DNA from 2 places in the Sporosarcina sp. FSL W7-1349 genome. Region 1 is predicted to be linked to the other one. Evidence: a T-box and tRNA genes for the amino acid it is inferred to sense, from the RefSeq annotation. Region 1 holds a T-box; the other holds one or more tRNA genes.
The links. A T-box is a leader RNA that pairs with one kind of tRNA and senses whether it is charged. The one in region 1 lies ahead of ileS (isoleucine--tRNA ligase), so its partner is inferred to be a tRNA-Ile.
Positions count from the first base shown of each region.

Region 1 (3,963 bases):
GATGCAATCATGGGGGCAATCCGGATCTATTCCATCCTGCTCATTATTTATATTTTAATGTCGTGGGTGCCCGCTTCGAGAGAAACGAAGTTTGGTGAGCTTCTTGGCAAGATCGCAGAACCCTATCTTGGATTTTTCAGGAAATTCATTCCACCACTTGGCATGATCGATATTTCACCGATTGTGGCATTATTCGCTTTGAACTTCATTTCGATGGGGATTAGCGAAATATTTAAAATGATCGTTTCCTCACTATTGTGAGGATTTTTCTTTAAGGAGCCGAAAAGGACAATGGAGACGCTTTTGCAGCATTTCAGAAAAGACGAACAGCCCTTCATCGAAATGGCGACAGGTTGGGTCCGGGAAGTGGAAAACGCCTATAGTCCAAAATTGACGGGATTCCTTGATCCGAGGCAACAATTCATCGTTGAGTCAGTTGCCCGGGGAGCCGGGATGTCAGTGAGTGCGTACGGTGCCTTTGAGGACGCGGAGCGTCAACGGCTCCTCCTGTACCCTGATTATTTTTCACCCGAACCGGATGATTTCCAAGTAACCGTTTTCAAGGTGCGCTATGCTACAAAGTTTCTGACATTGGAGCATCGTGACCTGTTAGGCGCATTGCTTTCTGTCGGACTCGACCGTTCCAAATTCGGTGATATTCGGCTAAATCAGGAAGAAGTCCAATTTTCCATCGCAAATGAAATTAAAGACTATATCGTAGTCAATTTGACATCCGTCGGAAAGGCGAAAGTGACAGTGGAGGAAGTGCCGGAAGCGGGGGACTGGATCATGGCTGCCGAAACTTGGAAGGAATCGACCTACACGGTCAGTTCGCTCCGGTTGGACGTGGTCGTGGCCGCCTTGACGAAAGCTTCTCGCCAAAAAGCGGCTGCCCTTATCCAAGGGGAACGTGTGAAAGTGAATTGGGCTGTGCGTGATCAGCCTTCCTTCGAGTTGCAGGAATCGGACATGCTTTCCATTAGAGGGGCCGGCCGTTTCAAAGTATCCGCTATTGAGGGCAGGACGAGGAAAGATAAGATTCGGCTGGTGATGGGCAAGCTGGAATAGTTTTCAGATAATAGGGCGAAATATGCTGTTTTCTCTACCGGCCACCATGTATAATGAAAAAAGGATTACAATAAGGGGAGATGCTTGGATGGCGCTTACACCGCTTGATATACATAATAAAGAATTCGGTCGCGGTTTCCGCGGCTATGATGAAGATGAAGTGAATGAGTTCCTGGAGCAGTTGGTGAAGGACTATGAGAATATTCTTGATGAAAATAGACAGTTGAAAGAGAAATTGAAACAATCGCAGGAGCAGATCTCCCATTTCAACTCCATTGAAGAGACATTGCAAAAGTCGATTTTGATTGCACAGGAAGCAGCGGAAGACGTCCGCCGCAACTCGATGAAGGAATCGAAATTGATTGTCAAAGAAGCGGAAAAGAATGCGGACCGGATCATCAATGAAGCCCTGTCACGTGCCCGTAAGATCTCGGTCGAAGTCGAAGACCTGAAAAAGCAATCGAAAGTATTCCGGAACCGCTTCAAGATGCTGATCGAAGCACAATTGGATCTAATTAAAGCGGACGACTGGGACCGGCTCCTCGAATATGAAATGGACACGGAGCGGCTTGAAGTTGCAGCCGATCAGGAAAACTGACTCATCTGAATCCAGCGGAGCTGAATTCGGATAAAGCCTCCTGACCAATTACGACAAAGCGTAATTGAATGCTTGACTGAATCGGTTTCCAACCATATAATTATTTGCATATATTCACAATAGGCGTTGAAAGAGAAAGTATTTTCCGAATTTAGGTACAGCGAGCCGGGGGCGGTGGGAGCCCGGTCCATAGATTGGAAATGAAAATCACTCTAGAGCTGGATGGCGGAATTGCAGTACGTCTTCCCGGAAACACCCCGTTATGGTGTCTGAGTGGCAGCAGGATTTATCTGCTGCAAGTAGGGTGGTAACGCGAGAATTAGGCCTCGTCCCTTTTATAGGGGCGGGGTTTTTGTGTTTTTATTCGACGATGGATAGCGATTTGACTATGTTAAGGAGGAATTATGAATGGATTACAAGGATACACTGCTCATGCCGAAAACGGATTTCCCGATGCGTGGGAATTTGCCGAACAATGAGCCGAAAATGCAGGAAAAATGGGAAGAGATGGACATCTATAAAAAGGTGCAGGAGCGGACAGAAGGCCGACCGTTTTTCGTCCTGCATGATGGCCCTCCATATGCGAACGGTGATTTGCATATGGGGCATGCCTTGAACAAAGTGTTGAAAGATATGATTGTCCGTCATAAGTCGATGACCGGTTTCCATGCGCCTTATGTGCCGGGCTGGGATACACACGGTCTGCCGATCGAGCAGGCGCTCGTCAACAAAGGCGTCAAACGGAAAGAGCATTCTGTGGCGGAGTTCCGTAAAATGTGTGAGGACTATGCGTATAGCCAAATCGATAGCCAACGGTCTCAATTCAAGCGGATCGGTGTCCGTGGTGACTGGGAAAATCCGTACATCACTTTGAAACCGGCGTTTGAAGCACGTCAAATCCAAGTGTTCGGCGATATGGCGAAAAAAGGATATATCTACAAAGGGCTCAAGCCGGTATATTGGTCGCCATCGAGTGAGTCGGCGTTGGCTGAGGCAGAAATTGAATACAAGGACAAGAAATCGCCATCCATTTACGTCAGCTTCCCGGTGAAAGACGGACGGGGCGTTCTGGACACTGATGTGGAATTCATGATCTGGACGACGACACCTTGGACGATTCCGGCGAACCTCGGGATTTCGGTTCACCCGGATTTCCAATACGCTATCGTCAAAGTGAAAGACCGGAAGTTTTTAATTGCCAAAGAATTGCTTGAAATGGTAGCTAAGGAAATCGGTTGGGAAGAGTATTCCGTGGAACGTGAGCTAAAAGGGTCGGAATTGGATCGTATCGTGGCGAAGCATCCGATTTATGACCGGGATTCCCTTGTCATGCTCGGGGAGCACGTCACGTTGGAAGCAGGGACCGGCTGTGTCCATACGGCGCCAGGCCACGGGGAAGACGACTTTTATGTATCCAAAGCATATGGAATCGACGCCCTTTCTCCGATCGATGACCGCGGTGTCATGACGGCGGAAGCTCCAGGATTTGAAGGATTATTCTATGACGATGCGAATAAAGCCGTCACGGAAGCGCTGGATAAAGCGGGCGCTCTTCAGCATTTATCCTTCATTACCCATTCGTATCCACATGACTGGCGGACGAAAAAACCGGTCATCTTCCGTGCGACTGCCCAATGGTTCGCTTCGATTGAATCGTTCCGGGATGAATTGCTGGAAGCAATCCGCAATACGAAGTTCACGCCTTCTTGGGGCGAGACACGCCTGTATAACATGGTTCGTGACCGGGGCGACTGGTGTATTTCACGACAACGGGTATGGGGTGTGCCAATTCCTGTATTTTACGCGGAAAACGGAGAATCGATCATTACTGATGAAACGATTGAACATGTTTCCAACCTGTTCCGTGAACATGGGTCGAATATTTGGTTTGAACGCGAGGCGAAAGATCTATTGCCGGAAGGGTTCAAGCATGAAGGAAGCCCGAATGGCCAATTCACGAAAGAAACGGATATCATGGACGTTTGGTTCGACTCAGGCTCCACTCACCAAGGCGTTCTTGTCGAACGGGACGATCTTGTCTATCCGGCTGACTTGTATTTGGAAGGGTCCGACCAATATCGTGGCTGGTTCAACTCCTCTCTTACAACAAGTGTCGCCATCAACGGGCATGCCCCGTACAAAGGCTTGCTAAGCCATGGCTTCACATTGGACGGCGAAGGGCGGAAGATGAGTAAATCACTCGGAAACGTCATCGTGCCTGCGAAAGTTATGAACCAACTGGGCGCTGACATCTTGCGTCTATGGGTATCGTCGGTCGATTATACGGCGGATGTCCG
Region 1 covers NZ_JBBOOK010000001.1:1,528,373-1,532,335, reverse strand. Annotated here, with positions in the region: gene MKY41_RS07605 (YggT family protein) at 1-261, shown strand, start outside; gene MKY41_RS07600 (YlmH family RNA-binding protein) at 292-1,068, shown strand; gene MKY41_RS07595 (DivIVA domain-containing protein) at 1,157-1,666, shown strand; T-box leader at 1,784-2,003, shown strand; gene ileS (isoleucine--tRNA ligase) at 2,075-3,963, shown strand, end outside.

Region 2 (3,963 bases), on a different contig from region 1:
GTATGATAACCATCCAGGTGATATGGGCACTGAACTGTTTGAAAGAGAAAAGGACCTGGCACTCAATATTCATGCGGAGGGAGAACTCGGCAAAGTGGAGCAGGCTTTACAAGCATTGGAGGACGGCTCTTACGGCAAATGCGAAGTATGTCAGAGGGAAATTGATATCGAAAGGCTGGAGGCCCTTCCATATACGACGTTTTGCATCGACCATGTTCCAGAAAGGGAAAGAGATGTACCGAGCGACCGGCCTTCAGAGGAAGACGTCCTCGTCATGGCCAATCCGAACACCTTTGCTGACAAAAGAAGATCAAGGGACGGGAAGGACAGTTTTGCAGAAATCGCGACGTTCGGCACTTCAGAGACTCCATCTGATTTTACAGGGGATTATGATGACTACAACTCGCTATATGATGCCGGTCTCCAAAATGGAGCAGCAGAAGAGATAGAAGAGTTCACGGGCACGGATATGAGCGGAAAAGAACGTGGATTCATCCGGACCGAGGAAGCACAAGAATATGAAGAACGATTAGATGCGGAAAACCTCGAATCCCCATTGGGAAATATCCCGTATCATGAAAAAGACAGTTATGTAAATGATCGAAAGAAGTAACAAGGGCATCTTGTATCATGGAAGAATCCTATGTTACGAATTCAAAAGAACCTAAAGTACAGAGCAGCTGCCCGACAAACAACAGTTGCGGTAGGCTTTGGAAACGGAGCCGTTTTGAAAAGCCTGGCTTCGCCGCATCCTGAGGATGCCTTAATTTCCGCAAAGATGAATTAAAGCCAAACGAACCCTTGGCTGTTCGATTGGCAACGGAGGACTGACTCGCATCCCACTTCGAGCATTAGAGGCTCGAAGTGAGACGCTGATACACAATCTAAGCAAAGTAATAAAAAAAGCGAGAGAACCCTACAAAAATAGGATTCTCTCGCTTTTTCATTATGACCCCTACGGGATTCGAACCCGTGTTACCGCCGTGAAAGGGCGGTGTCTTAACCGCTTGACCAAGGGGCCAAACATATGGCGGAGAAGGAGGGATTCGAACCCTCGCGCCGCTTTCGCGACCTATGCCCTTAGCAGGGGCACCTCTTGAGCCTCTTGAGTACTTCCCCATTATATGGCTCCGCAGGTAGGATTCGAACCTACGACCGATCGGTTAACAGCCGATTGCTCTACCACTGAGCTACTGCGGAATGGTGGGCCTAAGTGGACTCGAACCACCGACCTCACGCTTATCAGGCGTGCGCTCTAACCAGCTGAGCTATAGGCCCATTGGAGCGGGTGAAGGGAATCGAACCCTCATCATCAGCTTGGAAGGCTGAGGTTTTACCACTAAACTACACCCGCGTAGAAGGTGGCTCAGGACGGAATCGAACCGCCGACACAAGGATTTTCAGTCCTTTGCTCTACCGACTGAGCTACTGAGCCACAGATTTGATTGAAGAAGCGTTTTCGATGCTTTTCAAACCTTATGTATAACCTTTGAAAAGAATGGCGGTCCCGACCGGGATCGAACCGGCGATCTCCTGCGTGACAGGCAGGCATGTTAACCGCTACACCACGGGACCATTTGGTTGCGGGGGCAGGATTTGAACCTGCGACCTTCGGGTTATGAGCCCGACGAGCTACCACTGCTCCACCCCGCGATAATAATATTCATTAGTTATAATGACTTCAACGCATTTCGCATAAGGGACACCTTACGCTCCGCTGTCGGTGTTAATCACATTCTTCGTAATGCGATTTGCTCCACCCCGCGATAATAATATTCATTAGTCATAATGACTTTAACACATTTCGCATAAGGTACGCCTTACGCTTCGTTGCCGACACTAATAAGTATACAACAACTTTGGGAATTAAGAAACTCTTTTTTTCAGGTACACCATTTTAGTAAAAATGGCGGAGGAAGAGGGATTCGAACCCCCGCGGGCTTTAACACCCCTGTCGGTTTTCAAGACCGATCCCTTCAGCCAGGCTTGGGTATTCCTCCGTATAGTAGTAATAAATTCTGGTGGACCTTGCAGGACTCGAACCTGCGACCGGACGGTTATGAGCCGTCTGCTCTAACCAACTGAGCTAAAGGTCCTTAAGATGGCGGCAGAGGGGATCGAACCCCCGACCTTACGGGTATGAACCGTACGCTCTAGCCAGCTGAGCTACGCCGCCAGGATCTTTATTGAAATTGTTGGTGGAGCCTAGCGGGATCGAACCGCTGACCTCCTGCGTGCAAGGCAGGCGCTCTCCCAGCTGAGCTAAGGCCCCAGAAAATGGTCGGGAAGACAGGATTCGAACCTGCGACCCCTTGGTCCCAAACCAAGTGCTCTACCAAGCTGAGCTACTTCCCGTACTATGTGTTGTTGGCGCGCCCGACAGGAGTCGAACCCATAACCTTCTGATCCGTAGTCAGACGCTCTATCCAATTGAGCTACGGGCGCACTTGATATAACTGGTGCCGAGAACCGGAATCGAACCGGTACGGTAGTCACCTACCGCAGGATTTTAAGTCCTGTGCGTCTGCCAGTTCCGCCACCCCGGCAAAATCTGGAGCGGAAGACGGGATTCGAACCCGCGACCCCGACCTTGGCAAGGTCGTATTCTACCACTGAACTACTTCCGCATTGAAAGTGCGGGTGAAGGGAGTCGAACCCCCACGCCTTGCGGCACTAGATCCTAAGTCTAGCGTGTCTGCCAGTTCCACCACACCCGCGTATGAAATTAAAATGGTGAGCCATGCAGGATTCGAACCTGCGACCCTCTGATTAAAAGTCAGATGCTCTACCAACTGAGCTAATGGCTCGAAAAGTGGTGCCGGCGAAAGGACTTGAACCCTCAACCTACTGATTACAAGTCAGTTGCTCTACCAATTGAGCTACACCGGCAAATCAATAAATCATATGGTGGAGGATGACGGGTTCGAACCGCCGACCCCCTGCTTGTAAGGCAGGTGCTCTCCCAGCTGAGCTAATCCTCCAAGTTAAAATTGCGATAAGCTTCGCATTGCTGCGTCAGCTTCATTCGCTTGGTCAGTCACGTACGATAGTACGCTCCTTTCCTTGCTCAATCGCTTCCTTGCTCTGCTCGCTTCTCCCAATTTTAACGGGAGTGCGATAAGCTTCGCATTGTACTATGTAATGAACCTTACAAGCCTAGCGACGTCCTACTCTCACAGGGGGAAGCCCCCGACTACCATCGGCGCTGAAGAGCTTAACTTCCGTGTTCGGTATGGGAACGGGTGTGACCTCTTCGCCATCGTCACCAGACTTGTCCTATCTTTTCTCAAAGACAGTATTCATTATATCAATTCTCATGATAATTACAAGCATTTTTTTCATGAACGTCGCTTGTTCGTTCAAAACCGGATAAAACCAACATTGTCTGCCACAAGCCATGCAACCTTTGTATTGAGGTCAAGTCCTCGATCGATTAGTATCCGTCAGCTCCATGCGTCGCCGCACTTCCACCCCGGACCTATCCACCTCATCTTCTTTGAGGGATCTTACTTACGAATGTAAAGGGAAATCTCATCTCGAGGGGGGCTTCATGCTTAGATGCTTTCAGCATTTATCCCGTCCACACATAGCTACCCAGCGATGCCTTTGGCAAGACAACTGGTACACCAGCGGTGTGTCCATCCCGGTCCTCTCGTACTAAGGACAGCTCCTCTCAAATTTCCTGCGCCCGCGACGGATAGGGACCGAACTGTCTCACGACGTTCTGAACCCAGCTCGCGTACCGCTTTAATGGGCGAACAGCCCAACCCTTGGGACCGACTACAGCCCCAGGATGCGATGAGCCGACATCGAGGTGCCAAACCTCCCCGTCGATGTGGACTCTTGGGGGAGATAAGCCTGTTATCCCCGGGGTAGCTTTTATCCGTTGAGCGATGGCCCTTCCATGCGGAACCACCGGATCACTAAGCCCGTCTTTCGACCCTGCTCGACTTGTAGGTCTCG
Region 2 covers NZ_JBBOOK010000003.1:289,771-293,733, reverse strand. Annotated here, with positions in the region: gene MKY41_RS20025 (TraR/DksA C4-type zinc finger protein) at 1-613, shown strand, start outside; tRNA gene MKY41_RS20020 (tRNA-Glu) at 950-1,021, opposite strand; tRNA gene MKY41_RS20015 (tRNA-Ser) at 1,029-1,119, opposite strand; tRNA gene MKY41_RS20010 (tRNA-Asn) at 1,126-1,200, opposite strand; tRNA gene MKY41_RS20005 (tRNA-Ile) at 1,202-1,278, opposite strand; tRNA gene MKY41_RS20000 (tRNA-Gly) at 1,281-1,354, opposite strand; tRNA gene MKY41_RS19995 (tRNA-Phe) at 1,363-1,435, opposite strand; tRNA gene MKY41_RS19990 (tRNA-Asp) at 1,500-1,575, opposite strand; tRNA gene MKY41_RS19985 (tRNA-Met) at 1,579-1,653, opposite strand; tRNA gene MKY41_RS19980 (tRNA-Ser) at 1,908-2,000, opposite strand; tRNA gene MKY41_RS19975 (tRNA-Ile) at 2,020-2,096, opposite strand; tRNA gene MKY41_RS19970 (tRNA-Met) at 2,103-2,176, opposite strand; tRNA gene MKY41_RS19965 (tRNA-Ala) at 2,197-2,272, opposite strand; tRNA gene MKY41_RS19960 (tRNA-Pro) at 2,279-2,355, opposite strand; tRNA gene MKY41_RS19955 (tRNA-Arg) at 2,369-2,445, opposite strand; tRNA gene MKY41_RS19950 (tRNA-Leu) at 2,458-2,546, opposite strand; tRNA gene MKY41_RS19945 (tRNA-Gly) at 2,553-2,627, opposite strand; tRNA gene MKY41_RS19940 (tRNA-Leu) at 2,636-2,717, opposite strand; tRNA gene MKY41_RS19935 (tRNA-Lys) at 2,732-2,807, opposite strand; tRNA gene MKY41_RS19930 (tRNA-Thr) at 2,814-2,889, opposite strand; tRNA gene MKY41_RS19925 (tRNA-Val) at 2,906-2,981, opposite strand; rRNA gene rrf (5S ribosomal RNA) at 3,155-3,270, opposite strand; rRNA gene MKY41_RS19915 (23S ribosomal RNA) at 3,414-3,963, opposite strand, start outside.
Region 2: it has a tRNA-Ile gene. The T-box ahead of ileS (isoleucine--tRNA ligase) is inferred to sense a tRNA for this amino acid. The anticodon was not compared.